Regions from separate parts of the Leucobacter sp. NPDC077196 genome, predicted to be linked through region 2. Evidence: predicted binding sites of a transcription regulator. Region 2 holds the regulator's gene; the other holds the start of a gene.
The links. The regulator LexA, encoded in region 2, represses DNA repair genes until DNA is damaged. The targets are predictions, from matches to a motif close to TCGAACANNTGTTCGA.
Positions count from the first base shown of each region.

Region 1: a site for LexA is predicted at 12,426-12,441, ahead of uvrA (excinuclease ABC subunit UvrA). Genes of this name have one in related genera too.

Region 1 is NZ_JBFBML010000004.1:185,793-200,692, forward strand. It holds gene tal (transaldolase) at 1-443, shown strand, start outside; gene AB0O71_RS06700 (glucose-6-phosphate isomerase) at 446-2,071, shown strand; gene AB0O71_RS06705 (RNA polymerase-binding protein RbpA) at 2,135-2,500, opposite strand; gene secG (preprotein translocase subunit SecG) at 2,540-2,788, opposite strand; gene tpiA (triose-phosphate isomerase) at 2,851-3,687, opposite strand; gene AB0O71_RS06720 (phosphoglycerate kinase) at 3,684-4,886, opposite strand; gene AB0O71_RS06725 (superoxide dismutase) at 4,916-5,533, opposite strand; gene whiA (DNA-binding protein WhiA) at 5,649-6,629, opposite strand; gene rapZ (RNase adapter RapZ) at 6,687-7,565, opposite strand; gene uvrC (excinuclease ABC subunit UvrC) at 7,562-9,490, opposite strand; gene uvrA (excinuclease ABC subunit UvrA) at 9,487-12,393, opposite strand; gene AB0O71_RS06750 (hypothetical protein) at 12,515-13,153, shown strand; gene AB0O71_RS06755 (RES family NAD+ phosphorylase) at 13,150-13,821, shown strand; gene AB0O71_RS06760 (VOC family protein) at 13,895-14,320, shown strand; gene AB0O71_RS06765 (helix-turn-helix domain-containing protein) at 14,272-14,900, opposite strand, start outside.
Region 2 is NZ_JBFBML010000001.1:578,087-592,986, reverse strand. It holds gene AB0O71_RS02870 (5-oxoprolinase subunit PxpA) at 1-4, opposite strand, end outside; gene AB0O71_RS02865 (RNA methyltransferase) at 61-873, opposite strand; gene rplT (50S ribosomal protein L20) at 972-1,355, opposite strand; gene rpmI (50S ribosomal protein L35) at 1,407-1,601, opposite strand; gene infC (translation initiation factor IF-3) at 1,678-2,304, opposite strand; gene AB0O71_RS02845 (DUF1844 domain-containing protein) at 2,524-2,913, shown strand; gene AB0O71_RS02840 (AzlC family ABC transporter permease) at 2,924-3,727, shown strand; gene AB0O71_RS02835 (AzlD domain-containing protein) at 3,720-4,046, shown strand; gene AB0O71_RS02830 (SseB family protein) at 4,080-4,973, opposite strand; gene priA (bifunctional 1-(5-phosphoribosyl)-5-((5-phosphoribosylamino)methylideneamino)imidazole-4-carboxamide isomerase/phosphoribosylanthranilate isomerase PriA) at 4,993-5,739, opposite strand; gene hisH (imidazole glycerol phosphate synthase subunit HisH) at 5,832-6,482, opposite strand; gene hisB (imidazoleglycerol-phosphate dehydratase HisB) at 6,479-7,087, opposite strand; gene AB0O71_RS02810 (histidinol-phosphate transaminase) at 7,129-8,217, opposite strand; gene AB0O71_RS02805 (hypothetical protein) at 8,268-8,672, opposite strand; gene lexA (transcriptional repressor LexA) at 8,935-9,600, shown strand; gene lipB (lipoyl(octanoyl) transferase LipB) at 9,729-10,409, shown strand; gene lipA (lipoyl synthase) at 10,406-11,479, shown strand; gene AB0O71_RS02785 (methylenetetrahydrofolate reductase) at 11,490-12,395, opposite strand; gene AB0O71_RS02780 (hypothetical protein) at 12,392-13,717, opposite strand; gene metE (5-methyltetrahydropteroyltriglutamate--homocysteine S-methyltransferase) at 13,714-14,900, opposite strand, start outside.

The DNA of each region.
Region 1 (14,900 bases), on a different contig from region 2:
AGGCGCTCGCGCTCACCGGACAGGCGGGCATCGCGAACGCCCGCCTCGCATACGAGGTGTTCGAGCAGTCGTTCGAGACCGAGCGTGCGCGGTTCCTCGTCGGGCTCGGCGCGAATCCGCAGCGTCCGCTCTGGGCTTCGACCGGCGTCAAGGACCCCGCGCTCGTCGACACCGCGTACGTGACGGGTCTGATCGCCCCGAACACCGTCAACACGATGCCGGAGGCGACGCTCCAGGCGTTCGCCGACCACGGGCACGTGCCCGGTGACACGATCACTGGCTCTTATCTTGAGTCGAACCAGGTGCTCAACGCGATCGATGCGCTCGGCATCGATTACGCCGAGGTCACCGAACTGCTCGAGCAGGAGGGACTGCAGAAGTTCGAGGCTTCCTGGTCGGAGCTGCTCGGCACGGTGGAGCAGGCGCTCCGTGAGGCGCACTGAGCATGGCTGTTGAGGTGACGGTCGACGCGGGCATGCCCGGCGCGGACGCCGCCCTGGCCGGGCTGGTCGAAGATCGCGTCGCAAGTCGCATCTTCGCCCACGACGCGAGCCTCTGGGGCGAGGATGCCGCAGCTGAAGCGGCAATTCGTCTCGGTTGGACGGATGTCGCGGCGACTGCCGAACGGCTGATACCCGAGATCGAGCAGCTGCGCTCTGAATTGCGAGCGGCAGGCGTGGATCGCTTCGTGCTGTGCGGAATGGGCGGTTCGAGCCTTGCGCCGGCGGTTATCACCCGGTGGGCTGGAGTCGATCTCACGATGATCGACTCCACCCATCCCGATGTGGTGCGCCGCGCGCTCGCGGGCGACCTCGCCCGCACGGCCGTCATCGTCAGCTCGAAGTCAGGCGGAACGATTGAGACTCGCAGCCATTTGGCTGCTTTCGAAGACGCCTTCCGCGTCGCCGGAATCGAGCCGACCGAGCGCGTGGTCATCGTGACTGACCCCGGTTCTCCGCTTGATTCGGAGTCACGGGCCGCGGGCCGCCGCGTGTTCACCGCCGATCCCAACGTGGGAGGCCGATTCTCAGCGCTCACCGCTTTCGGCCTTGTTCCTTCGGGACTCGCCGGCGCCGACCTGCAGCGTCTTGTCGCTGATGCCGATGCAGTGCGCGCCAGCGTCTCCGCAGACTCGGTTGATAACCCCGCACTGCGATTGGCCTCGGCGATCCATGCCGGGCTTCCGCGCCGTTTCGTGCTCGCGGTCACCGAGAACGCTTCGGCATCGTGGGGACTCGGTCACTGGATCGAGCAACTCGTCGCGGAGTCGACGGGCAAGGACGGGCAGGGAGTATTGCCCGTAGCGCTCGACGCCGAAGCACCGGAATTCGTCGACGTGCCCGCGAGCGTCACGGTGGTCGGCCTTGGCGACGAGGCCATCGATGCAACGCAGATCGGCGGACGCACGGCCCCGGTCGCGGTCTCTGGCACGCTCGGGGCGCAATTGCTCACTTGGGAAGTTGCGACCGCAGTGCTCGGCCGTCTCATGGGTATCGATCCGTTCAACCAACCTGACGTCGAGTCTGCGAAGGTGGCTGCACGTTCCGCTCTCGACGGTGACGCCGCCGGGGCCGCCGACGAAGGGGTCGAACTTTCTGGCGCCTCTGGTGTGCGGATTCTCGCGGCCCCATCGGGCGTCGATATCACCGACCTTGTGGGGCTCGTCGCGCAGCTGCGTGAGGCAGCTCGGCAGGCCGGCTACCTGTCGCTGCAGGCCTACCTCGATCCGGAAGGTGAGGAGGCGGAGCCGCTGCGCGTACTGCGCGAGCGGCTCGCAACGGAACTTGCCGTTCCCGTCGCACTGGGCTGGGGACCGAGCTACCTCCACTCAACCGGTCAACTCCACAAAGGCGGACCAGCAGCTGCGGTCTTCGTGCAACTCACGGCGCAGGAACCGGTGCCGCTGCCCATTCCGGGTTCGGATCTTGGCTTCGATGCCCTCATCGCAGCGCAGGCTCGCGGGGATCGATCGGTGCTCGCCGAGCGCGGGCGCCCGGTATTCGCACTGGCCTGCGCGGATCCAGCGGCAACGGTGCGAGGCCTCACCCAGGCCTTGTCGTCACTCGACTGAGTAGCGACACACGACGAACGGCCCCGGGCGAGTTGCCCGGGGCCGTTCGTCGTGCAGTGGATCTTATGCCGACTTGCGTGCCGTACCGCGTCGTGTCCGCAGCTTCTGCAGCGCAGCCTCGAGGAGCTCTTCCGCCTCCTCGGGCGTGCGACGCTCCTTCACATACGCGAGGTGCGTCTTGAACGGTTCGTTCTTCGGAAGCAGCGGAGGATTCTCCTTGTCGCGCCCGGCGGGGAGGCCGGTCGTCGGAGAATCGATCTGCTCGGGAATCTCCTCATCGGGAACGTCGGATGCGAAATAGCGCACCGTTTCGTTGCCGAGGGCGTCCCAGTACGAGATCTGCGTGCGTCCGGCGCGCGAGCCGTGATCCTTCTCCCCCATGGGGCCGGAACCGACGCGGGCGCCACGGATGGCGTTACTGCCTGCCACGAATTGCCTTTCTACTGCTGAATCGGGTGAGCGCGTCGTCTAGACGACAGAGAAGCGCGCGATAAGCCCGAGCGCGACGATCGAGGCGCCCCAGATGAGGGACACGACGATGGTGATGCGATTGAGATTGCGCTCCGCGACTCCCGACGAGCCGAGGCTCGACGTCACTCCACCCCCGAACATGTCGGAAAGCCCTCCCCCGCGCCCCTTATGGAGCAGGATGAACAGGGTGAGCAACAGGCTCGTGATCACAAGGATGACGAGCAGGATGATCTTCAGAATGAGCACGAAGTGCACCTTTCGAGGTCGCGGGCGCGTGAGGCCAACGACCAGTATAGCGTGGAGTCGATTCAGCCGGCCGTAACGTGCTTCTGGAACTGAATGATTCGCGTGAACTCATCGACCTTGAGACTCGCTCCGCCAACGAGTGCGCCGTCGACGTTCGGCTGGCGCATGAAGCCTGCGATGTTCTGACTCGCGACGGATCCGCCATAGAGGATCCGCGTGCGAGCAGCGATCTCGTCGCCGCGCAGATCGCGCAGATGCTCGCGCAAGGCAAGAGCGACCTCTTCCGCTTGCTCAGGCGTTGCCGCCTGGCCGCTTCCAATGGCCCAGACAGGCTCGTAAGCGACAACGAACTCAGCATCCGCTGGCAGTTGGGCGAGCGCAGCGGTCAGTTGTGCCAGGGGGATCGCGGCAGCGCCGTGCTGCTCCAGGTCCTCCGCCGTCTCGCCGACGCAGATCATCGGCACCATGCCCGCAGTGTGCGCTGCGCGAGCCTTCAGTCCGACGATCTCGTCGCTCTCGGCGTGGCCGTGCCGACGCTCGGAGTGGCCGACCAGGGCGTACGAGACATCGAGCTTCGCGAGCATCGCAGCCGAGACGTCGCCGGTGTAGGCACCTGATTCGTGCGGCGAAACATCTTGTGCACCCAGCGTGAGCGAGAGCTTATCGGCCGCGAGCAGCGTCTGCACCGAGCGAAGGTCGGTGAAGGGCGGGAACACGGCGACCTCGGCCGCCGAGAAATCATGGCGCACGTCTGACAGGCCCCATGCCAGCTTCTGCACCAGCGCGATGGCCTGGAGATGATCGAGGTTCATCTTCCAATTGCCCGCAATGAGCGGCGTGCGTGGGGTTGCCGGGAGCGGCTCCCTGACCTCCGGGGTCGCGGGGCTGTGTTCCGTCATGCCAGTACCTCCAAGCCGGGCAGTGTCTTGCCCTCCAAATATTCAAGACTCGCACCGCCGCCGGTGGAGATGTGACCGAACTGGTCATCTGAGAAGCCGAGTGCGCGCACGGCAGCGGCGGAATCGCCGCCACCGACGACCGTGAACCCGCCGGTCTCCGTCAATGCTCGAGCGACGGTGCGGGTTCCCGCGGCAAAGGCATCGAGCTCGAACACTCCCATGGGCCCGTTCCAGAACACGGTTTCCGACTGCGCGATCACGGCAGCGAACGCCTCCGCGGAGTCCGGACCGATATCAAGGCCGAGCCCGCTCGCGCCAAATCTCGATGATTCGATTGCGTCCGCGGGTACCGTCTCGTGTGCTGCATCTGCGGCGAATTTCTCGGCCACGACGATATCGGAGGGGAGCACGATGCGTACCCCGCGTCGTTCGGCCTCCGACAGGTACCCCCGCACGGTGTCGAGCTGATCCGCTTCGAGCAGGCTGGATGCAACCGCATGCCCCTGTGCGGCGAGGAACGTGAAGAGCATTCCCCCTCCGATGAGGAGCGTGTCCACGCGCTCGAGCAGGTGAGAGATTACGCCGAGCTTGTCGGAGACCTTTGACCCTCCCAGCACGACCGTATACGGACGCGCGGCGTCCGACGTCAAGCGCTGCAGCACCTCGAGCTCCGCCGCGACGAGCCGCCCCGCGGCGCTCGGCAGCAATGTGGCGAGCTCGTAGACGCTCGCCTGCTGGCGATGCACGACGCCGAAGCCGTCGGAAACAAATGCATCGCCGAACGCCGCGAGTCGCTCTGCGAAGCTCCGGCGCTCGTCGGCATCCTTACTCGTTTCCGCCGCGTTGAACCGCAGGTTCTCGAGGAGCACCACCTCGCCATCGGAGAGTTCCGAGACGGCGGCCGAGGCCGCATCACCGATCGTCTCCTCAACGAAACCGACCGGTGCGCCGAGCAGCTCGCTCATGCGCTCCGCAACCGGGCGCAGTGAGAACTGAGCGTCGGGCTCCCCCTTGGGGCGGCCGAGGTGACTGATGAGCACGAGCTTCGCCCCTGCGTCCCGCAGTTCGCGGATCGTGGAGAGGGAAGCGCGGATGCGTCCGTCATCGGCAATGACGCCGTCGTTCAGGGGGACGTTGAGGTCGCAGCGGACAATGACCGTCTGCGATCGCAACGGACCGAGTGTTTCGATGGTGCGCATGGAACGGTGGGCTCCTCGAGGTGCGGGAATCAGATCAGGCCGGGCGTCTGGGTGCGTGCCGCTTCGAAGCGACGCGCCACATCCTGCCAATTCGCGATGTTCCAAAACGCCTTGACGTAGTCAGCGCGCACATTGAGGTAATCGAGGTAGTACGCGTGCTCCCACACGTCCAGCTGGAGCAACGGGATCGTTCCTGCGGGGAGGTTGCCCTGCTGGTCGAACAGCTGCACGATGTTCGGGCGCTGACCGAGCGCATCCCAGGCGAGCACTGCCCAGCCCGATCCCTGCACGCCGAGAGCGGTGGCTGTGAAGTGGGCCTGGAACTTCTCGAAATCGCCGAAGAACTCATCGATCGCGGCGGCAAGCTCTCCTTCGGGGCGATCTCCGCCCTCGGGCGAGAGGTTGTTCCAGAAGATCGTGTGGTTGACGTGACCGCCGAGGTTGAACGCGAGGTCCTTCTCCAGCTTGTTGACCGAGGCGAGATTATTCGACTCGCGAGCCTCAGCGAGCTGCTCGAGCGCGGTGTTCGCACCCGTTACGTATGCCTGGTGGTGCTTGTCATGGTGCAACTGCATGATCTTGCCACTGATGTGCGGCTCGAGAGCGGCGTAATCATAAGGAAGCTCGGGAAGTGAGTAGGCGGCCATGTGGCGATCCAATCTCTCGGTGAACAGTTGTCGGATTCAGTCTATGGCGCTGCTTCCCGCAGCGGTGAGAAAGGCGGCATGTGCGGGGCCAGGTTTGCCGCCTGTTCGCCAGGCGCTAAATTCTGTCGAGCTCGTCAGGAAGGCTCGCCTCGGTGCCCGGCACGCCGCGCGATTCGGCCTCCTTATCGGCCATGGCGAGCAGGCGCCTGATTCGCCCGGCGACGGCGTCCTTCGTGAGGGGCGGATCGGCCCGCGCACCCAGATCGTCGAGGCTCGCCTCGCGATGAGTCAGCCGGAGCTCGCCCGCGTATCGCAGATGCTCGGGAATGTTGTCGCCGAGCAACTCCATGGCCCGCTCGACGCGCGCGCACGCCGCGACAGACGCCTGTGCTGACCGGCGCAGGTTGGCGTCGTCGAAGTTCACGAGGCGATTCGCGGTCGCACGTGTCTCGCGCGCACGGCGCAGTTCGTCCCAGCTCGTGCGAGCCTCTTGAGCGCCGATGAGGCCGAGCATCTCGCTGATCGCCTCGCTGTCGCGAATGAGTACCTTGTGCTGTCCGCGAATCTCGCGGCTCTTCGCGTCCACGCCGATTCGGCTCGCGGCTCCCACGAGCGCCATTGCGACCTCGTTGCTCGGGCATACCACTTCGAGGTTGGCCGAGCGGCCCGGCGCGGTGAGTCCGCCGCGGGCGAGGAAGGCGCCGCGCCAGATCGCAGCGAGCTCCGCTTGCGAGCCCGTCGTCAATCGATTCGGCAGACCACGAATCTGGCGGCGACGCTGATCGAGCAGCCCGAGCTGCCGAGCGAGTGTTTCGCCATCGAGCACGCGGACGAGGAACTGCGGGGCGCCGGGTCGGGTGCTCGAGGGGGGCAACTGCTTTGCATCAGAACGGATGCCGTACAGTTCGGCGAGATCCTTACGGACGCGCTGCACGATCTGCGGAGTGTGCAGCTCGGCCTCGAGGGCGATGCGGCCGGAAATGGTGTGCAGCCCGCCTGCAAGACGGAGGATCGTAGCGACCTCGGCAATGCGCTCGCCGGTGCTCTGCACCGGGAATCGCACGAGTTCGCTCTTGACCTCGGGGGTAGACAGCACGAATGGGTCCTTTCGGAGAGGGTGTTTCAATGAATCGGCCGACGAGTGGAGCGTCGACTACTCGCGACCGAGATCGCGGTGGCGCAGGCTCACGCTGACGCCGGGTAGCCCGGCAAGTCGGTCGGCGAGCTCTCGAGCAGTGGCGACCGAGCGGTGCTTGCCGCCGGTGCATCCTACCGCGAGCGATGCGTGCCGCTTATTCTCACGTTGGAAACCCGCGAGTACCGGGGTGAGTGCGGCGACGTAGTTATCGAGGAACTCGGCCGCTCCTTCGCGGCCGAGAACGTACTCCTTCACCTCAGGGTCGACGCCCGTCAGTGCTCGGAGCTCGGGTTCCCAAAACGGGTTCGGGAGAAAGCGCATGTCGACCATCAGATCGACGTCGGTGGGGGCACCGTATTTGAATCCGAAACTCGACACCGAGAGCTGCAGCCCGGGTGTGTTGTCGTCGGAGAACAGTTCCCGCGTAGCGGTCGAGAGATCGTGCACGTTATAACGCGAGGTGTCGATGACCACATCGCACGAGGCGCGCAGCTCTTGCAGGCGCTCGCGCTCCAGTCGAATGCCCTCAAGCAAACTGCGCTCTTCGCCCTGCAGCGGATGCGGTCGCCGAACGGACTCGTACCGACGCACGAGAATCTCGTCCGTGGCGTCCAGGAAGACGACGCGAACGGTCGCGTTGTCGCGCAACTCGTCAACAGTTGCCTGGATGTCTGCGAAGAGGTCGCGACCTCGGACATCGACGACCGCGACAATGCGCGGGAGAGCGCCGCCAGAGCGGTCCGCCATGTCGGCAAGCGTCTTGAGCATCGGAAGGGGCAGGTTGTCGACGACGTACCAGCCGAGGTCTTCAAGCGTGTTGGCGACCGTGCTTCGGCCGGCTCCCGACATACCCGTGACGATGAGGATCTCCTGCCGGGATACCGCGTCGTTCATGCGCCGAGTTCCTCTCCCTGCTTCGCTTCCACCTGAACCTCTAGCTTAGCGCCCGCCCCCGCGTCCGAATGCAGGTGGGCCAGGATCTGCTCACCCAGTTTCTGGCCGACGCCCGGCGCCGCCGCGAGCTCCGCCGCAGACGCCGCACGCAGCCGCGTGACGGACCCGAAATACTTGAGCAGGGCCTGTACGCGTTTGGGGCCGAGCCCGGGAATCTCGGACAGGCGGCTCGAGATCGACGTACTGCGACGTTGACGCTGGAACGTGATCGCAAAACGGTGCGCCTCATCGCGCACCCGCTGCACGAGAAACAGTGCTTCGCTCGTACGCGGCAGAATCACGGGGAATGGATCGCCCGGGAGCCAGATCTCCTCGAGCCGCTTCGCGATTCCGCACAGCGCGATATCCGTGATGCCGGCCTCCTGCAGCGCACGCGCGGCGGCTTTGACCTGCGGTTCGCCGCCATCGACGATGAGCAGTTGCGGGCGATCCCGATAAATTCCGGTCGGTTGCTCGCCGGCGTCACGCGCCGCGTTGAGCTGCGCGGCTCGGCGCGAGACGACTTGATGGATGGAATCCGTATCGTCGGTCGTCTGCTCGATGCGGTACTTGCGATAGGCGCCCTTGGCGGGGAGACCGTCCTCGAATACGACCAGTGACGCCACGACACCGGTCCCCTGCAAGTGGGAGACGTCGATGCACTCGATGCGGAGCGGTGCCTCCTCCATATCGAGGGCTCGCTGCAACTCGGCGAGCGCATCAGTGCGGGCGGTGAGATCAGCCGCGCGCTTCAGCTTGTGGCGAATCAAGTGCTCCCCCGCGTTGCGCATCGCGCGATCCATGAGCTGTACCTTGTCACCGCGCTCTGGAACGCGAACCGTCACGCGGCCGCGTCGCGGCCGTCGAGCGCCGAGCGCCTCCTCGAGAGCGGGCGAGTTCGCCGGGAGCTGCGGAACGAGAATCTGCGGCGGCGGCTCGCGATCTCCCTCGTAGGCGGACTGCAGCACCTGCTCGAGCAGGGTCTCGGGCGAATCGTCGAGTTCGACGTCGACGATCCAGCTACGTTCACCGCGGATGCGCCCTCCCCGAATGATGAACTGATGAGCTGCGGCCGCGAGTTCATCGGAACGCAGCCCGAACACGTCGAGATTGACGTCGAGCCCGAGCACTACGGCGTTCTTCTCCATGACGTGTTCCACGGCTTCGGCTTGATCGCGCAGCCGAGCGGCGTCCTCGTACCGCTGTTCATTCGCGGCCTCGCGCATGGCGCGCTGCAGAGCCTTCAGATGGCTCGTATCGCTGCCTCCGAGGAAGGCGACCAGTTCTCCCACTCGTGCGCGGTGCTCCTCCACGGTGAGCTTCTGCGAGCACGGCCCGCTGCATCGCCCGATCTGCCCAGCCAAGCAGGGCTTGCCCGAGCTCATCGCGCGTTGGTAGTCGGCGTCATTGCAGGTGCGGATCGGAAAGGCTTGCTGCAGCAGCGACGTCGTCTCCCGCAGTGCCCAGACCTTCGGGTACGGCCCAAAATAACGAGCACCGCGAATGCGCTCGTTGCGCGTGATGACCAGTCGCGGAGCCTCCTCGCGCAATGTCACGGCGAGATACGGGTAGGTCTTGTCGTCCTTGAACTGCACGTTGAACGGAGGCTTGTACTCCGTGATCCACGTGTGCTCGAGGATGAGCGACTCCGTGTCGGTCGCGACGACGGTCCAGTCGACTTTCGCTGCGATCGACAGCATCGTGCGCGTGCGCGGCATGAGCGAATGCAACGGCTGAAAGTAGTTCGCGAGTCGGGCTCGCAGGTTCTTCGCCTTGCCGATATAGAGCACTCGCCCGTGCCGGTCGCTGAAGCGGTAGACCCCGGGCGAGGTCGGGATTTCTCCCTGGGCCGGCCGGAAGGTCGCGCGGTTGTCGGTGCCGTTCAAGCGGAGGCTTTCGCCCGACCGTTCAGCACCTCGTTCAGGAACTGACCCGTGTGGCTTTCGGTAACGGCGACCAGCTGCTCAGGCGTGCCCTCGGCGATGATCATGCCACCGCCGGATCCGCCCTCGGGCCCGAGATCGATGACCCAGTCCGCGCTTCTGATCACATCGAGATTGTGCTCGATGGTGATGACGGTGTTGCCCTTCTCGACCAGGCCGTTCAGCACGAGCAGCAGCTTGCGCACATCTTCGAAGTGCAGACCGGTGGTCGGCTCGTCGAGCACGTAGATGCTGCGCCCGTTCGATCGCTTCTGCAGTTCGGTCGCGAGCTTCACGCGCTGCGCTTCACCGCCGGAGAGCGTCGTCGCGCTCTGCCCGAGGCGCACATACCCGAGGCCGACGTCTACGAGTGTTTTCATGTATCGGTGGATCGAGGATATCGGCTCGAAGAACTCCTCGGCCTCCGCGATCGGCATCTCGAGCACCTCGGAAATGTTCTTGCCCTTGTACCGCACCTGCAGCGTCTCACGGTTGTAACGCGAGCCCCCGCACACCTCACAGGCGACATACACGTCGGGGAGGAAGTTCATCTCGATCTTCAGCGTGCCGTCGCCGGAGCATGCCTCGCATCGGCCGCCCTTCACATTGAAGCTGAACCGACCGGGGAGGTAGCCCCGCGTCTTCGCTTCCTGGGTTTCGGCGAACAGGTTGCGGATCTTATCGAAAACGCCGGTGTACGTCGCTGGATTCGAGCGCGGTGTGCGACCGATCGGCGCCTGGTCGACGTGCACGACCTTATCGAGGTGTTCGAGTCCGGTGATGCGGGTGTGCTTGCCCGGAACGAGCCGTGCGCCGTTGAGATGATTGGCGAGCACTCGATACAAGATGTCGTTGACGAGCGTCGACTTGCCCGATCCCGAAACGCCGGTGACCGCGGTCATTACACCGAGCGGGAACGTCGCATCGACGTTCTTCAAATTGTTCGACCGCGCTCCCACCACCTTGAGCTCTCGCTTACGATCACGCTTGCGACGCCGCTTGGGGGTCTCGATGCTGCGACGGCCTGCGAGGTAATCGCCCGTGATGGAATCGCGGTTGCGCAGCAGCTCGTCGTAGTGGCCCGAATGCACGACGGTACCGCCTTCGACGCCTGCGCCGGGTCCGATATCGACGATCCAGTCAGCCGCTTCGATCGTCTCCTCGTCGTGTTCGACAACGATCAACGTATTGCCGAGATCGCGGAGCTTGATAAGCGTCTCGATCAGCCGGCGATTGTCGCGCTGATGCAGCCCGATGCTGGGCTCATCCAGCACGTAGAGCACACCAGTGAGACCAGAACCGATCTGCGTGGCGAGCCGAATGCGCTGAGCTTCGCCGCCCGACAGCGTGCCCGCGGCGCGAGCCAGGGTGAGATACCCCAGCCCCACTTCGATCAGGAAGTCGAACCGCAGACGAATCTCGCGCAGCACCTGAGCGGCAATCGTCGCTTCGCGCTCGGTGAGCACGACGTTGTCGAAGAAGCCCTTCGCGTCGAGCAGGCTGAACTCGCCAACAGCGGCGATGGACTGATTGTCGACCGTCACGGCCAGCACCTCGGGCTTGAGGCGCTGCCCCTGGCACGCGTGACACGGGACCTCGCGGAGAAACTCCGACCATCGGTCGCGCTTCGCATCGGATTCGGCCTCGGCATACTGCCGTTCGATGAACGGAATCACCCCTTCGAAGCCCGAGGAGTACTTGACCTCGCGCCCGAATCGGTTGCGCCATCGCACATTCACCTTGAAATCGTTGCCGTAGAGCACCGCCTGCTGCACTTCTTCGCTGAGGTCGGACCAAGATGATTTCAAAGAGAAGTTCAAGTCGTCCGACAGGCCGATCAGGAGCTTCTCGTAGTACTGGTACAAGCTCTTGCCCTGGCTCGTCCACGGCACGATGACGCCCTCCGTGATGGAGAGCTCGGGATCGCCCAGCACCAGGTCTTCGTCGACGGACATGCTGGTGCCCAAACCCGAGCACACTGGGCACGCGCCGAAGGGCGCGTTGAAGGAGAATGTGCGAGGTTCGATCTCGGTGAGTTGCACGGGGTGCTGGTTGGGGCAGGAGAGCTGTTCGGAGAACTGCTGCGTGCGATCCGCCGCTTTCGCATCGCGATCGACAAAGTCGACGGTGACGATTCCCCCGGCAAGGCGCAATGCTGTCTCAAGGGAATCAGTGAGGCGGCCGAGGATCTCGGGGCCTGCGACGAGGCGGTCGATGACGACGGAGATGTCGTGCTTGACCTGCTTCTTGAGTTTCGGAGGGTCGGACAGTTGGATCATGTCGCCGTCGACGATCGCTCGCGAGTACCCACTCGCGGCGAGATCTTGAAAGAGGTCGACGAACTCCCCTTTCTTCTTATTGACGACCGGAGCGAGCACCTGGTACCGCGTGCGCTCTTCAAGCTCCATGAGTCGGTCAGCGATCTGCTGCACGGTCTGCGATTCGATCCGTTCGCCGCACACCGCGCAATGAGGAATGCCGATGCGCGCCCAAAGGAGGCGCATGTAGTCGTAGATCTCAGTGATGGTGCCCACGGTGGAGCGCGGGTTGCGATTCGTCGACTTCTGGTCGATGGACACGGCGGGGCTGAGGCCCTCGATGAAGTCGACATCAGGTCGATCGACCTGACCGAGGAACTGACGTGCATAAGCGCTCAGGGATTCGACGTATCTGCGCTGGCCCTCCGCGAAGATCGTGTCGAACGCCAGGCTCGATTTCCCGCTCCCGGACAGGCCGGTGAAAACCACCATGGAGTCGCGAGGAATGGCCAAGTCGACGTTCTGCAGATTGTGTACGCGGGCACCCTGCACACTGATCTGCCCGTGCGCGGCTGAGGATCGGATCGGAGTTGAGCGCGTCGAAGTCACCGACTTATTCTATCCGTTCTCTGGAGAACAGTTCGAACATACCTACGAAACTTTCGCCAGGAGCGCACTTTGCATGCGGTTGGGTATCGATTAATATTGATGCAAGTGATCGAAAGGGTTCATGGTGTCCATCGCTCAATTGACACCGTCGCGGCGGGACCGCGCTCCTCGCGACGTCAAGGCTGCCCGCGAACGACTGCTCGATCTGGTGACGCACCTGGACACGGAGCGCATGGATTCGGCCGAGGAGCTCCTCTCTGGGCTTCTTGCCCACCAGCAGGCGGACACTCGAACGCTCGCCGAGGCGGAGATCACCGCCCTCGCGCGCTTCGGCGTCGGCGAGGAGGAGTTGCAGCAGCCTGATGCGTTGCACGCGACGACCCAGGGCCTTCTGGCGAACCGGGCGCTCGCCGCGCGCAGTGCCACGGTGACCGAGGCTGCAGAACTGCTCGGCGTGACTCCGGCGCGCATTCGTCAGAGGTGCGCTGCTGGCACTCTGCTCGCGCAGCGACGCACCGACGGGTGGCATCTTCCCCGATTCCAGTTTCCTGATGACCGGGAGGTTCCCGGCTGGGCGACGGTAGCGGCAGTGATCCCTCGCGGCGCGCCGCTGCTGTTCGCCGAACGGGTGCTGACCTCGCCCTCGCCCGCGCTCCTCAGCGACGGCGAGGAGCTCGCACCGTTCGAGTGGCTCGTGCTCGGCGGCGACCCGGTGACGGCCGCGATGGCGGTGGATGACGCGCTGCACCGGCTTCCGTGAGCGAGTACCTGTCCGCTCCAGACATCGCTGCATTTCCCGATCTGGCGCGTGATCGCAGTTGGGTGCGCGAGCTTCCGCGCGGCACGGCGCTGGCTCGCATCTTCACAGCGGGAGGCCCCCACCCGATGGCGTGGCATGAATTCCGCACCTACGGGCCGATCGATGCGCGCTTCGATCCCCAGCCAGAACCGCCTTCCGAGACGGTCGATGCCGGGGTGCTGTATGCGACGCTCGAGCAGTCCAGCCTTGGGGAGGAGCACGCGTCGGCCTTCGCGTCCTGTCTGCTCGAAGTGTTCCAATCCACACGCATCGTCCGTCGGGCGACCGGTGCGCCGACGCTCGCGATCTTCGAGAACGCCCGACCAATGCGCCTTCTCGATCTCAGCGACAGCGACTGGATCACCGTCGCAGGGGGCAGCGCCGCGATCTCTTCGGGCGATCGCATGGTGTCACGTGCGTGGGCTCGAGCGATTCGGGCGACCTATCCGAACCTCGATGGCGTCATCTCGGCCTCCTCGGTCGTGCCGACGGCACGAGTCGTGGCACTCTGGTCGCCCGCGATCGACGCGCTTCCCCGGCACCCGATCGCGCACCTGCGTCTTGATCGCGACGAGCTGACCGGGGTGATCGACCGGATCGCCGCCCGGTACGGCTACGTGGTGCTCTGATCTGCGACAGCGCGGTGCCGCGCACGTCCGATTTGTGCAAGACGGGCGGCCGCTCCCGGCGTAGCCTGAGCGCATGACTCTGAACTTCGATTTCATCGGCATCGTCACTGCGGACCTCGGCCGCTCGCTCGCCTTCTACCGCGAGCTGGGCATCTCGATTCCGGAGGGACTGGACGACGCTCCGCATGCGGAGGTGGTGCTGCCCGGCGGCATGAAGCTCGCGTGGGACCCCGTATCGACGATCGAGACCTTCATGCCTGGCTTCGAGCTACCCGCCGGCGAGAACCGAATCGCCTTCGCGTGCAGCGCGGGCTCGCCGGCCGAGGTCGACTCCGCCTACGCTGAGATCGTGGCTCGGTATCCCCGAGCGGCCGATACCGCGCCGTGGGATGCGCCGTGGGGGCAGCGGTACGCCACCGTTCGCGATCCCGACGGCAACTCGATCGACCTTTACGCACCGCTTCCGGCGGCTCCCGCGTCCGACGGCGCGACCACCTGACGCAAGCGCGCATACTGCGACGGCGTTTCGCCCATCATTCGAGAGAATTCACGCGTGAAGTGAGATTGGTCGGCGTACCCGGCTCGGACAGCGACCTGCGCTAAGGATGCCCCGTTGTCGAGCGCGAGGCGAGCCCGCAGGCCGCGGCGCACGCGGCGGAGCGCGGCGAACCCGTAACCGAATTCTGCGAGCATCTTCCGGTGCACCTGTCGCTCCGAGAACCCGATTCGATGTGCCAGTGCGGAGAGGGAGTCTTCCGCATCGGCCGCTTGCAGTGCTGCACGCCTCCAGGGCACCGGTGCCGTGCTGACTCCGCCGTCGGCATCAATCGCATGCGCGAGGGACGGAACGAATTCGCGCTCTCGCATGAGTTCCGTGGCATCCTGCCGCGTGCCAGAGGCAAGCGCGCGCATCGACGACGCGACGCGCAGCGCAACCGCGCCTGCAATCGCCACGTCTGCAGGCACCAGGCTGTCGCGCAATGCGTCCAGAGGGCGCCCGAACGCAGCGGCCGCGGTGCCCGGGGCGAAACGGATGCCGACGGTGGGGGTGGCGCTGTCGACCGGTGACCGGAGCCATT
Region 2 (14,900 bases):
GCATCCGACCATTCTCGCAGGACGACGGGCCGTTCATGCCGCGGTGCGGAAGGTCGGGGGTCAGCGGCTGCGCTGCGCGAACGCCGTCTCGTACAGCAGCACGCTCGCGGCCGTCGCGAGATTCAACGATTCCGCCGCACCGTAGATGGGCAGACGCACCGAGCGGTCGGCGAGTGCCCGGTCGGCTTCACTCAACCCGCGCGCCTCATTGCCGAAGACCCAGGCAACCGGGCCGTCGAGCGCACCTTCAGCACGCGCTTCGAGCACGTCCGAGCCGCGCACGTCAGCTGCGAATGCCGAGAGGCCGGCCGCCCGCACCGCCTGCACCGCGTCGTCGAGCGTGGCCAGTACCAGGACCGGGATGTGGAAGAGGGACCCCGTCGTCGAGCGCACGACCTTCGGATGGAACGGATCGATGCTCTCGCCCGCGAAGATCACGGCATCGGCACCGGCAGCGTCTGCCGCGCGCAGCACGGTGCCCGCGTTTCCCGGGTCCCGGATCTCATGCAGGATCGCCACGAGCCGGGCGCCGGCGAGCGCCTCGGACGCGCTCCCGTCCCAGCTGCGCGCAACCGCGACCACGCCCTGCGGGTTGACGGTCTCCGACATCGCCGAGATCACCTCGGGCGTGGCGCGCTCGAGGCGCACCCCCGCGTCCGAGGCGAGACGATCGATCTCGATCTGCCAGGTCTCCGTGCCGAGCGTCGTGTAGACGGTCTCCGTCACATCGGGACGATGCACGAGCAGTTCACGCACCGCCTGCGGCCCCTCGACGAGAAACCGTCCGTGCGATTGCCGTTCTTTCTTTCGCGCCAGCGATGAGATCCGTCGCACGCGCTCGGACTTGGGATTGCTCAGGATCTCTTCGGTCATGCGTTCAGCCTAACGGCGCGCACGCACGTGCACTCGTGCCCGCATACGCGAAGACCCCCGTTCCCAGAGGAACGAGGGTCTTCAGCGGGAAGAACTGCTTACGCGGCCTTCGGAGCCGAGGTGTCCTCGGGCAGAGCCGACTTCGCGACCTCGACGAGCGCGGCGAATGCTGCGGGCTCGTTCGTGGCCAGCTCGGAGAGCATGCGACGGTCGACCTCGACACCCGCGAGGCCGAGGCCCTGGATGAAGCGGTTGTAGGTCAGGCCATTGGCGCGTGCGCCCGCGTTGATGCGCTGGATCCAGAGACGACGGAAGTCGCCCTTCTTCTTGCGACGGTCGTTGTACGAGTAGACCAGCGAGTGGATGACCTGCTCTTTGGCCTTGCGGTACAGGCGCGAACGCTGCCCACGGTATCCCTCGGCACGCTCGAGGATGACGCGACGCTTCTTGTGGGCGTTGACGGCCCTTTTAACTCTTGCCATTTCAGTTCTTCCTTAGAAAATTCTCAGATGAAAGCTATGCGCTCGCGCCGGTCAGTGACCGAGGAGCTTCATGGCCTGCTTGGCGTCGCCCTTGGCGAGCACCTGCTCGGCGTTCAGACGGCGCTTGCGCTTCGAGGCCTTCACCTCGAGGTTGTGGCGCATGCCGGCCTGCTGCTTCATCAGCTTGCCGGAACCGGTGAGCTTGAAGCGCTTCTTGGCCCCCGAGTGGGTCTTCTGCTTGGGCATCGATTTCTCCTTGTTGTGTGCGAGCCTCACGGCCGCGGATTGCGGGGTGGCGCTGCGCTCGGCAGCGCACCGCAGTTCATTCGTCGTCCGTGTCCGTACCTGTGGACTTGTCGGCCCGACGAGTGGCCTTCTCCTCAGCACGACGAGCGTTGAGCTCTGCCTTCGCCTCGGACTTGTTCTTGAGGGGGGCGACGACCATCACCATGTTGCGGCCGTCGATGCGCGGGTTCGACTCGACGACGCCGTATTCCGCGATGTCCTCCGAGAACTGCTGCAGCAGGCGCACGCCCATCTCGGGACGCGACTGCTCACGACCGCGGAACAGGATCATGGCCTTGACCTTGTCTCCCTGCGAGAGGAAGCCAACTGCTCGCTTGGTCTTGGTCTCGTAGTCGTGCGTGTCGATCTTCAGGCGGAAGCGCACCTCTTTGAGCACGGTGTTCGCCTGGTTGCGGCGTGCTTCCTTCTGCTTCTGAGCTGCCTCGTACTTGTACTTCCCGAAGTCCATGATCTTGGCGACGGGAGGCTTCGAGTTCGGGGCAACCTCGACGAGATCGAGATCGGCGTCCACAGCCATGCGGAGCGCAGTCTCGATCGGCACGACACCGACCTGCTCGCCACTGGGTCCTACCAGTCGCACCTCGGGGACGCGGATTCTGTCATTCGTACGGGGATCGCTGATCGCCGGCTCCTCTGATCTCATGGGTGGGCACTCCTGAACGGAGCCACGGAGCATCGAGACCAGGACAGCGCACGCGCAATCCCACACCCTTGTGCAGCTGCCGAGTGATCGGCGGGGTGTCAACTACCCGGTAACCTTGAAACGGTGCCGGGTGGGAGAATCTCCACTTCCGTGATCTCGGCAGAACACCGAGAACCGGATCAATCATAGCACACCGAACGCAGGAGCAGACAGGACCTCATGAGCGAGCACACGGCAGATCAGCCCAGCGCCCCCACGACCGCAGCGGGATCCGACGAGGCCGAGATTTCGCAGGCGACGCGAGACATCGCCGACGTCGCCGCTGTCGAGGTCATCACCACGGCCGCAGTGCACCTCTTGAGCGCGGCCGCCGTCAAGGTCGGCCTCGCAGACGATCCGGAGGCGCAGATCGATCTCGATGAGGCGCGCAAGCTCATCAATGCGCTCGCCGGCCTCATCACCGCAGCGGCGCCCGAGGTGAGCGATATGCACGCGCGCAGTCTGCGAGACGGGCTGCGCTCGGTGCAGCTGGCGTTCCGCGAAGCGTCGGTGATTCCGGATCCCATCGGTCAGGGACCCGGCGAGAAGTACACGGGTCCCGTCAACTAGGCACCCCGCCGTGTCCCGCCAGCCGCCCGATGCCGCACAGCCAATGCCTCCGCGCTCATCACGGCGATCGAGCATCGTGGCCGGCCTCGGCGACTCGCTGGGCGTGGGCATCGGGATTCTGCCGCTCGGAATCGCCCTCGGCGTGCTCGTGGTGCAGGCGGGGCTGCCGTGGTGGCTCGCGCCTGCGCTGTCGATCGGCATCTTCGCGGGTTCCGTGGAGTTGCTGCTCGTCAGCATGCTCGCGGCGGCAACTCCGCTCGTCACCATCGCCATCACCGTCTTCGCGGTGAACTTTCGTCACGTGTTCTACGCATTCTCATTCCCGGCGCAGCGGGTGCGAAGCGGGATGCCTCGCGCATACTCGATCTACGCGATGATCGACGAGGCCTACGCTACGTATGTGCTCATGGATCCGGATCGACTGTCTTCCGCTCGGATGGTCGCCGGGCAGCTCGCGATGCAGGCCTATTGGGTCGCAGGCGGCCTCATCGGCGTCGCCCTCGCGACGGCACTGCCCGAGCCGATCGAGGGGTTCGAGTTCGCCCTGGTCGCGCTCTTCGTCGTGATGACGCTCGACGCGGTGCGCAGCCGTCGCGAGATTCCCTCGACGCTGCTCGCTGCGGTCGCGGCCGCGATCGCGCTCATCGCCGCCCCCGACAACGCGCTCCTCGTCGCACTCCTCGTGTTCACCGCGTTGCTCGCCGGCCGCTACGCCGCCTCCCGTTCGCGAACGAGAGCCGAGAGAGACCCGGGCGCCGACAGTGGTCGCGGCGTAGCCGACGACTCATCCGGAGAGGCGGCCGACCGTGCCTGACCTCGGGTATCTGGTCGCGGCGGTCGCGATCGGCGCGACCATCACCATTGCGCTGCGCGCCCTGCCATTCGCGATCCTGAAGCCGTTGCGCCGCTCGAAGTTCGTCATGACGCTCGGCCGCTGGATGCCCGCTGGCATCCTCTGCATCCTCGCAGTCGTCATCTTGCGCGACGAACTGGTCGCGCGCTCCGAGCACTGGTGGGCCGTGCTCGTGGCCACGGCGGTGACGGTCGTGGTGCATCTCGTCGGGCGCCGACGCGCCATACTCAGCGTGGCGGCCGGCACCGCCTGCTACATCGTGCTGCTGAACCTCGTCTAGCGCGTCGCCCCGCAACGATTTCGGCGAACGGCGTTACGCCGCAGCGACCGGTCGCAGCGTCAACGAGTCGACGCGATCCGCCACGATCTCGGATGCGGCGATGCGCGCCTGCAGGGCGGCCAGCACCTCGCGATGCAGCTCGGCGGCTTCGCCGGCGATCGTGATCAGCACGGTCACCTCCGGCTGCAGCAGGCGGTTCTCGAGCTCTCCGGGCGCAATCCACAGCGACTCGATGCGCGGATCGCTGTCGCCGAAGGCGCGGAACTCCTCTTGCACGGCCGGATCGGCCCACGCCGGGAGCACGCGCTTGCCCAGAGCAAGGCTTTCGAGTGCCGGGCGACGCACCCCGAATTCGCGCTCGGGCGTGCCCGGATCGATGATGATCAGTTCCGTGTCGTCTTGCGCCGCGGCCAGAGCGGCCTGGGCGCCCGGCACGGGGATCGGACGCGCTTCCGGATTCCAGCGGGAGAGCGTCTCGACCGAGGTGAAGATGGGCAGCACGCGCCTCCCATCGGGTCCCGCGACCGCCACGATCGACAGCTCCTGGGATTTCTCCACGGTACGGCCGTCGGGGGTCTCCCCCAGTTCACCCGCCTCCGCGAGCATCGGTACGAGAAAGCGCTCAGCCGCGAACCCGGCGATCGCATTCGCCTGGGCTTCCGCGACCTCGCGCACCGCGTTCCAGTAGGCGTCCGCACCCGAAGCAGCTCGAGCGGCTTCCGCCGCATTTCGCACCGCGAGGACAAGCGCCGTGACGGCTTCGGATGCGCGACCGTCATCGCTCGCGAACGCCGTCTCGTGATGATCGAAGGTGCGTCCGGCCCACGGAAACCCTGCAGAGTCTGTCTCGCCACCGGCTGCGAGGCTTTCGGGCACCCCGGTGCTCCGCGGCACGTCGCCGGTCGACGGGAGCTTCTTGATCGCCATGCCTGCGTCGCCTCCGCGGTTACCGCCCCGCGACGTCGAGCGCAGCGGGCAGTGAGAACGCGCCGTCGTAGAGCGCCTTGCCCACGATCGCGCCTTCCAGGCCTTCGCTCACGAGCTGGCGGAGCGCCGCGAGATCGTCGAGGCTCGAGACGCCGCCCGAAGCGACGACCGGGCGTTCCGTTCGGGCGCACACCCTGCTGAGCAGCTCAATGTTGGGTCCACGCAACGTGCCGTCCTTGGTCACGTCAGTGACGACGTATCGGGCGCAGCCGGCGTCCTCGAGTCGGTCGAGCACCTCCCACAGGTTGCCGCCCTCCTCGGTCCATCCGCGCGCCGCGAGCGTCTCGCCCCGCACGTCCAAGCCCACGGCGACCTGTTCGCCGAACCGTGCGATCACGGCCTGGGTCCACTCCGGATTCTCCAGAGCCGCGGTGCCCAGGTTGACGCGCGTCGCACCCATGTCGAGTGCGGCTTCGAGCGACGCATCGTCGCGGATGCCTCCTGAGAACTCGATCTTCACGTCTCCGGCGCGCTTGATGATCCTTCGCGCGACGTCGACGTTGCTGCCTCGGCCGAAGGCCGCATCGAGGTCGACCAGGTGGATCCACTCGGCGCCCTGTTCGATCCAGTCGAGCGCGGCATCCACCGGGCTGCCGTAATCGGTCTCGGTCCCGGCTTCACCCTGGGTGAGCCGCACCGCCTGTCCGTCGACCATGTCGATTGCCGGAAGCAACTCGAGCTTCGGGCGTTCGGCGAGTTCGCTCATGCGTGTTTCTCCTTCTCGGGGTGCGCCGCCGCTCATGCAGCGGTTCCGGCCTACTGGCAGCGAGTCGACCACGGACCGACCGGCTGCCGGGCTTACAGCGTCTCGATCCAGTTGCGCAACAACCGGATGCCTGCGTCGCCCGACTTCTCGGGGTGGAACTGGGTGGCACTCAGCGGGCCGTTCTCGACCGCAGCGACGAATCGCTCGCCGTGCTCTGCCCACGTGACGAGCGGGCGCGTGGCGGCCGTGCGCCCCTCGATAGTCCACTCCGTCGCGGCGTTGCTGTGGACGAAGTAGAAGCGTTCGCCTTCGAGCCCCGCGAACAGGCGCGACCCCTGCGGAACCTCGACGGTGTTCCATCCCATGTGCGGGAGCACCGGGGCGTCGAGTTGCCGCACCGTTCCTGGCCACTGCCCGAGACCCTCGGTCTCGACGCCGCGCTCGATGCCGTGCGCGAACATCACCTGCTCCCCGACGCAGATGCCGAGCACCGGGCGCCCGCCGGCGAGTCTCCGATCGATGAGCTCATCGCCGCGCACGGCGCGCAGCTGGCGCATGACCGCGTCGAAGGCGCCCACGCCCGGGACGAGCAGCCCGTCAGCGGCCATCACAGCGGCGGGATCGCGCGTCAGTTCGACATCGGCGCCCGCGTGCGCGAGCGCTTTCACCGCTGAGTGCACGTTGCCCGAGCCGTAGTCGAGCACCACCACTGATTTGCGCGAGGGCTCCGACGCTGACGTCACAGTGCGCCCTTGGTCGACGGCACACCGGCGACGAGCGGATCGAGCGCCTTGGCCTCGCGGAATGCTCGGGCGAATGCCTTGAACTCGGCTTCGGCGATGTGATGCGGATCGCGACCCTCGAGCAGCTTCAGGTGCACGGTGAGGCGCGCGTTCAGCGTCAGGGCTTCGAAGAAGTGCCGCACCATCGACCCGGTGAAGTGGCCGCCGATGAGATGCAGTTCGTACCCGACGGGCTCGCCACCGTGCACGAGGTAGGGCCGCCCCGAGATGTCGACCACGGCCTGCGCGAGCGCCTCGTCGAGAGGCACCAGCGCATCGCCGTAGCGGGAGATGCCCGCCTTGTCGCCGAGCGCTTCGAGAATGGCTTGGCCGAGCAGAATTCCGGTGTCTTCCACCGTGTGGTGGACGTCGATGTGCACGTCGCCGACCGCGTCAACCGTGAGGTCGGTCAAGGAGTGCCGGGCGAACGCGGTGAGCATGTGATCGAAGAACGGCACACCGGTCTCGATGCGCGATTCACCCGTGCCATCGAGATCGACGGAGATGCTGATCTGCGACTCACTGGTGGAACGCGTGAGCGAGGCGGTGCGCGGTGCTGCAGTCATACTGCCCATCCTATCGGCGATCCCCGCGGGTTCGGCCGCGTTCAGCCCTGGGCCCCGCCCGGGCCGAGCGCCGCGATCGCCTCGATCACTGCGCTCGTCTCCGCCTCGGTGCCCGCCGTGATGCGGAGATGACCCGGGATGCTGAGGTTGCGGATCAGAATGCCCCGCTCACGCAGCGCCTCGAACGTCGCTGCAGGGTCGGTGAAACCACCGACGAGCACGAAGTTCGCGCCAGAGGGGTGCACTCGGTACCCGAGTTCGGTCAGGGCCCGGGCGAGTCGATCACGCTGCGCGCTGATGTCTGCGACAGTCGCCAGCATCGCGTCTGCGTGGCGAATGGCTGCGGTCGCCGCTGCCTGGGTGAGCGCAGAAAGATGGTACGGGAGGCGCACCAGTCGAAGGGCGTCGATCACTGCCGCGTCAGCGGCGAGATACCCGAGGCGCACGCCGGCGAAGGCGAAGGCCTTGCTCATGGTGCGCGATACCAGGAGTCGGTGCCGCCCCGGGAGGAGCGACACGGCGCTCTCGCGATCCGTATCGAACTCCTGATACGCCTCGTCAACGACAAGAATTCCGTCGAAGGCGTCGTAAGCCGCAAGAATCACGTCACGATCGAGGGTCGTTCCCGTGGGGTTGTTCGGACCGCACAGTATCGCGACATCCGGTTGATGCTTCTGAAGCGCTTCGACGACCGACTCCGGAGTGAGCACGTAGTCGGCGGGACGCTCGACGGCGATCCACTCGGTATCGGTTCCCGATGCGAGCAGCGGATACATCGAATAGGTCGGCGTGAAGCTCAACAGCGAACGCCCCGGACCGGCGAACGCCTGGAGCACCTGCTGCAGCACCTCGTTCGAACCGTTTGCCGCCCAGAGTTGATCCGGGCCGAGCCCGTGGCCGAGATACCCGGCGAGAGAGACTCGCAGTTCGGTGAACTCACGATCCGGATATCGATTCACTCCCGTCACCGCGCGAGCGAGCGACTGCACAATATCGATTGCGACGTGCTCGGGGATGGGATGCGTATTCTCGTTGACGTTCAAGCTCACCCTCACCGCGTCCTGCGGCGCGCCATACGGCTGCTGCCCGACGAGGTTGTCGCGGAGAGGAAGATCGCTCAGGCTAGTCACCCACCCAGTCTAGAGCCGAAACCGCACCCGACCGTGGGGCGACGGGACGCTCAGACCCCGAGTTCGTCTCCCGACACCACCAGCGGATTGCCCGAGTACCGCAACGGCACCGCGATCGCTTCGCCCGCCTGTACCGACGAGTCGTCAAGCTGGTTCAAGTGCACGATCTCAGTGATGAGATCGCGGGGGTCGGCGGAGGGATCGAGATGCGTCGCCAGCGACCAGAGCGAAGTACCCGGCTGCACCACCACATACTCGAATTGCTCACCACGCGGGCCCTCACCCGATGCCATTGCCTCAGGGGCGGCGAAGGATGCAAACAGTGCGAGCAATCCGGCGATCAGCACTGTCGCAGCACCGCCGAGCACGATGCGCCCGCGTCGGGTCAGGCGGAGGGCGCCCGAAGCTTCGGTCGACTCTCGTGATTCCTGACTCAGAACCGCTGATGCGCTCATGATGATCTCCCTTCGTTGGTGACGGCCGCAAGCATTCAAGCTCATGCGAACATCTGTTTCGAATATATATTCGATGAATCGAAACCGCAAGGCCACAGTCGAAGGTATGTTTCGCTGTTTTTCCGCGACACTCGAACATATGTTTGCCGGTGTTCGAACGGTGCGGCTAGGGTTTCGGTCAACGGGATCACTGAATCAGCACCCACCGACATTCATGGATCGCGCCCCCTCCGCATCGCCCTCTGGGCCAGAAAGGACAGCGATGAGCGACGCAGCCACGCCCCGATCCATGAAGCCGTTGAGCGAGAAGCAGCAGGCGATCCTCGAGTGCATCGCCCGATCAGTGGAGAGCCGCGGGTACCCGCCGAGCATGCGCGAGATCGGCGATGCCGTTGGGCTCTCATCGCTCTCGAGCGTGACGCACCAGCTCAGCCGCCTCGAACTCGGCGGGTACATCAGGCGCGATCCAAACCGGCCCCGCGCCCTCGAGATCCTGGTAGAGCTGGCCTCGACATCAGCGGCCATCGCAGAGACGCCGGCGCAACGACCCGAAGAAGCGGCGTACGTCCCCCTCGTCGGGCAGATCGCCGCCGGGGTCCCGATCACAGCAGAACAGCAGGTCGAGGAGATCGTCCCGCTCCCGCGCGCTCTCGTCGGAGACGGACAGCTCTTCATGCTGCGCGTCGTGGGCGACTCGATGATCGACGCTGCGATCTGCGACGGCGACTTCGTCGTCATTCGGCAGCAGCGGGAGGCTGAGAACGGAGACATCGTGGCCGCGATGCTCGATGGCGAGGCCACGGTGAAGGTGTTCCGTCGCCGAGACGGGCACACCTGGCTTCTACCGCGCAATAGCGCGTTCGAGCCGATCCTCGGTGACCACGCCGAAGTGCTTGGACGGGTGGTCGCGGTCTTCCGTTCGGTCTAGCCCTCCGGCGCTGCTGCGCAGCGCCGGAGCAGCGCCCACCGCGACAGCACGGCGCGAACCCCGACAGCTCACACTTGGGTTCGCTCCCGCGATTGCTTTGTTGCACCGGGTCTATCTAAAGTGATGGCATGGCTGATACCCCGTCGTCGATCCCCTCCGCTCTGCCCGGAGTAACGATGCTCCAGGTCGGATTCGACCCCGACTACGTCCCATATGCGCGCGGTCTCGAACTCCAGTCACAGGCCGTCGGCCGAATCGACCAGGGCGCCGACCGCGGCACCATCCTCTTGCTGGAGCACGAACCGGTGTACACCGCAGGTCGCCGCTCCGAGCCGGGTGAACACCCCGTGGACGGAAGCCCGGTCGTCCCGGTCGATCGCGGCGGCCGGGTGACCTGGCACGGCCCGGGCCAACTCGTGTGCTACCCGATCGTTCTGCTGCGACGCGGGGCCGGCGTCGTCGACCTCGTACGGGCGCTCGAAGCCGCGATCATCGAGACGATGGCCGAGTATGCTCTCCTGGGCTTCCGCGTCGACGGCCGTTCGGGAGTATGGGCCACGCACGGCGAAGGCCCACCGGCGAAGGTCGCACAGGTCGGCCTGCACGCCCGCGCCGGCATCGTCACCCACGGTATCGCGATCAACTGCTGCAACGATCTCGCTCCGTTCGCCACGTTCGTACCGTGCGGAATTCAAGATGCCGGGGTCACGACGCTGAGTGCGCTCGCCGGTCGCAGGATCGCACCGGCGGCGGTGGCGCCCCGCCTCCAGGCGCGTCTCGCGGAAGCGATCGCGGAGCTCGTCGCTTGAGCGCGCGTCGCCTGCCATCGATCGGCACTCGCCCCGAGTCGGAGGGCCGCCCGCTCCTCCGCATCGAGGCGCGCAACGCCGAGACCCCGATCGAACGGAAGCCCGAGTGGATCAAGACCCGCGCCCGGCTCGGCCCGGAGTACCGGCAGGTGCGCGACCTGGTCGCGAGCGAGGGGCTCCACACCGTCTGCCAGGAAGCCGGCTGCCCCAACGTCTTCGAGTGCTGGGAGGATCGCGAAGCCACCTTCCTCATCGGCGGATCGATCTGCACTCGGAGGTGCGATTTCTGCATGATCACAAGTGGCAAGCCCCTCGCGCTGGATCGCGATGAACCGCGTCGCGTAGCGGAATCGGTGCGCACCATGGGCCTGAAGTACGCGACGATCACGGGGGTCACGCGCGATGATCTTCCAGACACGGGCGCATGGCTCTACGCCGAGACCATCCGTCAGGTGCATGCAATGAACCCTGGTTCGGGCGTCGAGGTACTCGTGGACGACCTCGGAGGGCGTGCCGAGGATCTCGAGCAGGTGTTCGCAGCAGCGCCGCAAGTGTTCGCCCACAATCTCGAGACTGTGCCCCGCATCTTCCGCCGCATCCGCCCCGGCTTCCGCTACGAACGTTCGCTGAGCGTGATCGCTCGGGCGCGCGACTCCGGGATGGTCACCAAGTCGAACCTGATCCTCGGCATGGGTGAGACCCGCGCCGAGGTCTCTGAGACCATGGCTGAGCTCAGGGCCGCAGGGTGCGAGATCCTCACGCTGACGCAGTACCTGCGCCCCTCGGCACGGCACCACCCGATCGATCGCTGGGTACGCCCCGAGGAGTTCAGGGAGCTGCAATCCGAAGCCGAATCGCTCGGCTTCTCCGGTGTGCTCGCGGGCCCCCTCGTGCGATCCTCCTACCGCGCCGGGCGCCTCTGGGCGCAGACGATGCGCGCGACCGGCAGAACGGTACCCGAGGCGTTGCAGCACCTCGCGAAACGCGCGCCGACCTCGTACCCTCAGGCCGTGCAGGCGCTGCAGCCGACCGAGCCCGAGGCGAGTTCGGACCGCATCGCGGCCGAATGAGCGGAAAGCCCTACACGACTGGATCCGGTGTCAGCAGACCCAGCTCGCGGAGCACGGCGAGGACCTGCTCGTGCCGGTTGAACGTATAGAGGTGCACCGACGGTGCACCTCCTGCGAGCAACTCTCGCGCGAGGGCGACAGTGTGCTCGACCCCCAATTCCGGCGCGTAGCCGCCCTCTGCGTCCAGTTCGTGCGCGAGGTCTGCCGGAGCCGGCTGCCCGGCGAGCGAGGCGACCTTGCGCAGCTGCGCACTGGTCGCGACCGGCATGAGTCCGGGCAGCACGGGAATGCGGAGTCCGGCCGATCGGGCATCATCGACGAACGACAGATAGTCGTCAGCGTGGAAGAAGAGCTGGGTGATCGCCAGATTCGCCCCGGACTCCTGCTTCGCCACGAGCCAGTCGATGTCTTCGGCGCGCGAGCGGGAGAGTGGATGGCCGTTCGGGTATGCCGCGACCGCCGTGCGGCCGACACTCGTCAACGCAGGTCGATCCGCGCGCGCCTCTGCGATCAAGCGCACGAGTTCGAGCGCACTCAACGACCCCGCGACCTGCGCGTCGCTCTCGTCGAACCCACGCGGCGGATCGCCGCGGAGCGCGAGGAAGTCGTGTACTCCCGCATCCATGATGGCGTGGATCGCGCCTCGCACGGCCTCCCGGCTTTCTCCGACGGTCGTCAGGTGCGCGAGCGGCAGCGCATCGGTGTGGTTGCGCAGATACGTGACGAGATCGAGCGACGCGTCACGATTCGATCCGTTCGCCCCGTACGTCACGGAGATGAAGTCGGGATCTGCTGCCGAGAGGTGCTGCACCGCGTGCCCGAGTGCGAGCGCCGCCGCTCCCGAACGCGCCGGAAAGACCTCGAACGAGAATCGGGCGCGTGCCTCGCCCCGGCTCGGCAGCAGGAACGAGTTCATGCGGTCTTCTCCGTGCGATCTTCGGATGCCGCTGCTCCCGAGGCAGCCGACGAGCCCGATACGCGCACTGTTGCCCTCACCCCGGTGCGGCCGAATCCGGCGTACGACGCCGGAGCCGCTTCGTGCCCGCCGATCTCCTCTTGCGCGAGTCGTGTGCCGCGCACGCGCGCCGCGATCTTTGCGAAGGCGACGTCTCGAGCGAAGTCGGGTGATCCGTGTTTCGGCTTCTCATCGATGAGATAGGGCGAGAAGCCGCAGTCGTCCGTCGAACCGAGCAGCTCGGGTGGAATGAATCGGGCAGCGCGCACCAGCTGGTCCCGCACCTCAGCAGCGGTCTCGAGCTTCGGATTCATCGGGTCGGTCACGCCGATGAGCACCCGTGGCGTCGCACCCGATTCCCGCGTGCGCTGGCGCAGCTGCCTGCCGATCAGCCGCGCCACTCGATCCGGGTCCTTTTCGCTCGCAGCCTGCACGAGGAAGTAGCCGGCTTCGATCTGGAAGAGCTCGGGAATCAGCCCCGCGTAGTCCACGTCGGCGCTGTGCGCGGAATCGTGGTCGTTCCCCGGGCACGTATGCACGCCGACCGCGGCGCGCTGCGCGCGGGGCAGTTCGGCGAGCACCCGGTTGATGAGGTCGATGAAGCCGCCGAGCGCGTCGGGTCCCGCCCACGGCGCGCGCACGTCGCGACGCAGGGCGAGGCGCCCCTCGGTGAAGTCGATCGTGACCCGTGAGGCCCCTGCGGCGAAGCTGCGACTAATGTCTTCGGCGCACCCCGCGACGACATCGTCGAAAAACTCGTCGCGCGAGTAGTCGCCCAGGCCGTCGGCGGGCACCATGAGCGAGAGCATTGAGGGCGAGATCACGGCCTGTTTCAGCGGGAGGTCCGTGAGCGGCCGCGCCGCAGCGACATCCTCGGCCGCCCACGAGCGGAATCGGAACGGACCGCGCGCGAGACTCGGGATGACACGGTGATGCCCGTCGGCGAACACCGCGAACACCGGGCCTTGCCGCACCTCGTCGTCATCGAAGGACGTGCCGAGCGGGTAGCTGGCGAAGCTCTGCCGGCGCTGCTCGCCATCGCTCACGAGGGGCGAACCCGTCTCGGCGAATCGCGCGAGCGTGTCGCGCACCGCACTATCCTGTTCACGACGGAGCGTCTCCGGTGCAACGAGCCCGGTCTCGGCGTCGAGCACCGCGCGCTGCAGGCTCGCCGGCCGCGGGAGGCTTCCCACGGCTTCCGTCGGAAGTTCGGCTTCGCTCCAGGCCGAGGGGGCGGCGACCCGCGCCGCCCCCTCGATCTCGGAACGATCCGGCTCGCTCACGCGCCCGAGCGCACCGCGCGAGCCGCCTGAACCAGGTTCGTGAGGCTCGCGACGGTCTCTTCGTACCCGCGCGTCTTCAGACCGCAGTCGGGGTTCACCCAGAGCTGCTCGCCGGGAATGCGCGCGGCTGCGATGCGAATCAACTCCTGCTGCTCCTCGACGCTCGGCACGCGCGGCGAGTGGATGTCGTAGACGCCCGGCCCGATCCCGCGTGAATAGCCGTGCTCGCCCAACGGTTCGACGACGTCCATGCGGCTGCGGGCCGCCTCGATGCTCGTGACATCGGCGTCGAGCCCGTCGACCGCGTCGATGATCTCGCCGAACTCGGAGTAGCAAAGGTGGGTGTGGATCTGCACGTCGGCCGCGGCGCCGCTCGTCGCCAGACGGAACGCGCCGACCGACCAGTCGAGGTACGCCGCCTGACGGTCCGCGTCGAGCGGCAGCAGCTCGCGCAATGCCGGCTCGTCCACCTGAACGATGCGAATGCCCGCATCGACCAGGTCGTCGATCTCATCGCGCAGCGCGAGCGCGACCTGCGAGGCCGTGTCGGCCAGCGGCTGGTCATCGCGCACGAACGACCAGGCGAGGATCGTGACGGGGCCGGTGAGCATGCCCTTCACCGGGCGGTCGGTGAGCGACTGCGCATACTCCGACCACGCGACGGTCATCGGCGCCCGCCGCGACACGTCTCCCCAGAGAATGGACGGACGGGTCGCCCGAGTTCCGTACGACTGCACCCAGCCGTGCTCGGTCACCGCGAAGCCGTCGAGCAGCTCGGCGAAGTACTGCACCATGTCATTGCGCTCGGCCTCGCCGTGCACGAGAACGTCGAGGCCGATCTCCTCCTGCAGGCGGATCACCCGTTCGATCTCGGTGCGCAAGAATCCGTCGTAGGCTTCCTGATCGATCTCGCCCGCTCCGAACGCGGCGCGTGCCTTGCGAATCTCCGCGGTCTGCGGGAACGAGCCGATGGTCGTGGTTGCGAGCTCGGGAATGTCGAGCCCCTGCTGCGCGGCACGGCGCTCGCCCTCTTCGGCGCGTTCGCGATCCGCCTCGGCCACCGCGCCGACGCGCTCGCGCACCTCGCCGACCCGCACCCCCGCAGTCTGCGCGCGTGCCGCGAGGATCGCATCGACCGCGGCGAGTTCGTCTTCGATGGCCGCGGCTCCATCAGAGAGCCCGC